2 regions of the Pseudoxanthomonas sp. SE1 genome follow, and region 2 is predicted to be linked to the other one. Evidence: predicted binding sites of a transcription regulator. Region 2 holds the regulator's gene; the other holds the start of a gene.
What was found. Region 2 encodes FliA, which starts transcription of late flagellar genes. Its sites were predicted from a motif close to TAAAGTTTNNCNNNCNNNGGCCGATAA; they were not measured.
Positions count from the first base shown of each region.

Region 1: the regulator FliA is predicted to act here: its motif matches at 977-1,003, upstream of OY559_RS15990 (methyl-accepting chemotaxis protein).

Region 1 covers NZ_CP113783.1:3,381,431-3,383,631, reverse strand. Annotated here, with positions in the region: gene OY559_RS15990 (methyl-accepting chemotaxis protein) at 1-896, opposite strand, end outside; gene ettA (energy-dependent translational throttle protein EttA) at 1,497-2,201, opposite strand, start outside.
Region 2 covers NZ_CP113783.1:2,396,163-2,398,363, forward strand. Annotated here, with positions in the region: gene flhF (flagellar biosynthesis GTPase FlhF) at 1-83, shown strand, start outside; partial or broken gene OY559_RS11350 (MinD/ParA family protein) at 139-951, shown strand; gene OY559_RS11355 (RNA polymerase sigma factor FliA) at 948-1,700, shown strand; gene cheY (chemotaxis response regulator CheY) at 1,879-2,201, shown strand, end outside.

The DNA of each region.
Region 1 (2,201 bases), 990 kb from region 2:
TCGGCCAGCAACCGGCCCTGCGCATCGACGATGCAGACCCGGCTGCGGCGCCATTCCGCTTCCGACAACGGCGTCCGTTCCACGATGGTCTGCGCCAGCGCATCCCAGCGGAACACGATGCCGAGCACGCCCAGCACACGTCCCTGTACGCGACCGCCTTCGCGCACCGTGCAGGCGTAGACCAGCACGCGCTCACCGCCCGCGAGCGTGCTCGCATGCATGGACTGGAAGCCGAACTCTTCGCCATTGCGCGTGGCCATGGCCGATTGGAACCAGTCCTGTTGTGCCACCGAATGACCGGCTGACGGGTACTGGCGTGGACGGCCATTCGTCAGCACGTTGCCTTGCAGGTCGGTGAGCACGAGGTCGAAATAGACCGTGTAGGAATCCAGTATCTGGCCGAGCCGCTGGCTGGCATGCGCGAGCGCCGCCGGCTGCGGGTCATGTGCGGCAGCGACGATCGCCGCATCGGTGGCCCACCAGCGCACATCGCAACTCCGCTCGTACAGGTTGCGATCGATCAGGTCGATGTTGGCCAGCGCCAGGTCGGTCAGCCGGGTACGGCGCACGTCGGTCTGCAACTGGTCCAGGCGCCCGCGCAGGTCGGTGCTCGTGCGGGCCGCCATGCGGTCGATCTCCTGGGCGGTGTCGCTGACCCGGCGCGACAGCGTATCCATCTCTTCGGCGATCACGCCGAAGCTGCGGCCTGCGGTGCCGATGCGCACCGCCTCGATGCGTGCATTCATCGAGATGATGCGGGTGATGCGGTTGATCTCGTCGATCTTCTGCAGCGATTGCCGCAGTTGCTTCAGCAGCGCGTCCGACAGCCCCGATACGGACTGTATGTGGTCGTCGATGCCGGCGTCGTCGGTGGGGGCGGCGGCGCGTGCGTTCATGGAGCTCCTAATGGGAAAGGGAAGGGCAGGCGCGACGCAGGTGCTTGCGGCAGCGTGAAGTCGGTTCCGTTGTTGAGGCGCTATCGGCGCGCACGGCGAACGCTTTAATCTGCACCGTCGCGGTGCGTGTTGTCCCCCGGATGGGGCGATTGCGGTGTCTCGTCTTGGACGCGTGTCCAGCGTTGGCCCAAACCTTGCGGCCCCGGGCAGGGGACCCGTGTGTGACGTGAGCAAATGCATCGGCTGTGGCTGCAGCCCTGCTGTCTGCATGGGCGGCCACGTCCAGGTCGATCAGTGACTGCATGAGCGCCTGTTTCGCAGTAGCGGCGGTTCCCGCTTCCGTCAGAAGCGGAGGCGCCCCGGCTGGCCTCTCATCGCGCCGGTTCGTTGAACCATCCGGCATGGCGGGTGGCAGCCGCATTCCTGACCGTCCAGACCTTCGTCGACTCGTCGGTCGTGTCGCTGCTGCAACGCGGGGCCGCGGGTTGAACGCGCAGACCGGGCGCGCGGCAGCCGGCCACAGACGAGAACGCCGGCACTGGGCCGGCGTTCTCGTTGGGCAGGATCAATGACGGGCGCGCACCGTTGCGCGCGACCGCATCACTTCAGCGCCTTGAACCGCAAGCGGTGCGGACGGGCGCCTTCTTCGCCCAGGCGACGCTTCTTGTCTTCCTCGTACTCGCGGTAGTTGCCCTGGAAGAACTCCACGTGCGAGTCGCCCTCGAACGCGAGGATGTGCGTGGCAATGCGGTCCAGGAACCAGCGGTCATGCGAAATGACGAAGGTATTGCCGGGGAACTCCAGCAGCGCATCTTCCAGCGCACGCAGGGTTTCGATGTCCAGATCGTTCGACGGTTCGTCGAGCAGCAGCACGTTGCCGCCCTGCAGCAGCGTCTTGGCCATGTGCAGGCGGCCGCGTTCACCGCCCGACAACGAGCCGACCAGCTTCTGCTGGTCCTGGCCCTTGAAGTTGAAGCGGCCGATGTACGCGCGCGACTGGATCTCCACGCCGTTGATGTTGAGGATGTCCAGGCCGCCGGAAATCTCCTGGAAGACGTTGTGGTTGCCTTCCAGCTTCTCGCGGCTCTGGTCCACGTAGGCCAGCTGCACGGTCGGGCCGGTGGTGATGGTGCCGGAGTCCGGTTTTTCCTGGCCGGTGATCATCTTGAACAGCGTCGACTTGCCCGCGCCGTTCGGACCGATGATGCCGACAATCGCGCCACCCGGCACCAGGAAGCTCAGGTTGTCGATCAGCAGGCGGTCGCCGAACTTCTTCGAGACGTTCTTGAACTCGATGACGTTGTT
Region 2 (2,201 bases):
GCGCCCACCTCGTGCTGCGGCTGGACCAGCTGCGCCGCGAAGCCGACGAACCCTGCTCGACCGAGGCCACCCATGTCGCCTGACCACCTGTTGCAGACCAATCCCCGCGGCACGCCGCCGATGCCCGGCGCATTCCATCCCGTGCGCGTCATCGCCATCACCGGCGGCAAGGGCGGCGTGGGCAAGACCAACGTGTCGGTCAACCTGGCCGTGTCGCTGTCCGAAATGGGCAAGCGCACGCTGCTGATGGATGCCGACCTCGGCCTGGCCAACGTGGACGTGCTGCTGGGGCTGTCGCCGAAGTTCACCCTCGCCGACCTGGTCGCCGGTCGTTGCGCACTGGAGGATGTCCTGCTGGAAGGGCCCGAAGGCGTGCTGGTGGTTCCCGCCTCGTCGGGTTTCCGCCACATGGCCGAACTGGCCCCGGCCGAGCACGTGGGCCTCGTCAACGTGTTCTCCGAGCTGCAGCGCGCACTGGATTTCATGGTGGTGGACACCGCCGCCGGCATCACCGACAGCGTGCTGACCTTCTGCCAGGCCGCGCAGGACACCGTGGTGGTGGTCTGCGACGAACCGGCTTCCATCACCGACGCCTACGCGCTGATCAAGGTGCTGGCGCGCGAGCGTGGCCTGGACCGCGTGCACGTCATCGCCAACATGGTCCGCGACCCCAACGAGGGCCGGAAGCTGTACGAAAAACTCGCCCGCGTCTGCGAGCGCTTCCTCGGCGACGTGGCCCTGCACTACCTGGGTGCCGTGCCGCAGGATGACTGGCTGCGCCGTGCCGTGCAGCGCCAGCAACCCGTCGTCAAAGCCTACCCGGGCAGCCCGTCGGCACGCGCCATCGCCGAGATCGCGCGCATGACCGCGCGCTGGCAGCCGCCGCTGGGAGCGCGTGGCAACGTCGAGTTCTTCGTCGAACGCCTGATCCAGCGGGGAGTCGCCGCATGAACACCGCCGCCGCCCAATACCGCGCGGTGCAACGCAGCACCGCGAACGATTTCGTCACCCAGCACGCCGACCTGGTCCGTCGCATCGCCCATCACCTGGCCGCACGCCTGCCGGCCAGCGTGGAGGTCGACGACCTGGTGCAGGCCGGCATGATCGGCCTGCTGGAAGCCTCGCGCAGCTACGATGCCGAGCAGGGCGCGTCGTTCGAGACTTACGCCTCCATCCGCATCCGCGGCTCGATGATCGACGAGATCCGTCGCGGCGACTGGGTGCCGCGCTCGGTCCACCGCCGCGCCCGCCAGGCGGCCGCCACCGTGCGCGAGATCGAACAGCGCACCGGCCGCGCCGCCATCGCCACCGAAGTGGCGAGTGCGATGGAAATGCCGCTGCCCGAATACCTGCGCCTGATGGAAGACGCCGCGCGCGGCCAGGTCCTGAGCCTGGAGTCGCACATCGACGACCACGGCGAACCGAACACCGCGCGCACCGGCGGTCCCTCGCCGGAGCAGCATCTGGAGCGCAGCGAATTCCGCCAGCAACTGGTCAAGTCCATCGGCCAACTGCCGGAACGCGAGCAGCTGGTCCTCTCGATGTACTACGAGCAGGAACTCAACCTGAAGGAGATCGGCGCCGTCCTCGGCGTCAGCGAGTCGCGCGTCTGCCAGATCCACGGCCAGGCCATGGTGCGGCTGCGTGGACGCCTGCAGGTGTTCGAGAAGGCCGACGCCGGCCTTGAGGACGACGGTTGACGCTGTAGGAGCGCCCTGGGGCGCGATGCTTTTGCCGTCACCCCCAAACAAGAGCATCGCGCCCAAGGGCGCTCCTACAAAGCGGCGTCGCCTCCGCTAAATATTTCCCGGCCCCGGCCGATACCCCCACCAGACGCACCGTCCACGCAACACCGGAGCACCCGTGACCAACAAGAACATGCGCATCCTCATCGTGGACGACTTTTCCACCATGCGCCGCATCATCAAGAACCTGCTCAATGACCTGGGCTATACCAATACCGCCGAGGCCGAGGACGGCAACAGCGCGTTGACCGCACTGTCCCAGGGCAGCTTCGAGTTCGTGGTCACCGACTGGAACATGCCCGGCATGACCGGCATCGAGTTGCTGAAGGCCATCCGCGCCGACGACCGCTTCAAGACCCTGCCGGTATTGATGGTCACCGCCGAAGCCAAGCGCGAGCAGATCATCGAAGCCGCCCAGAACGGCGTGAATGGCTACATCATCAAGCCGTTCACCGC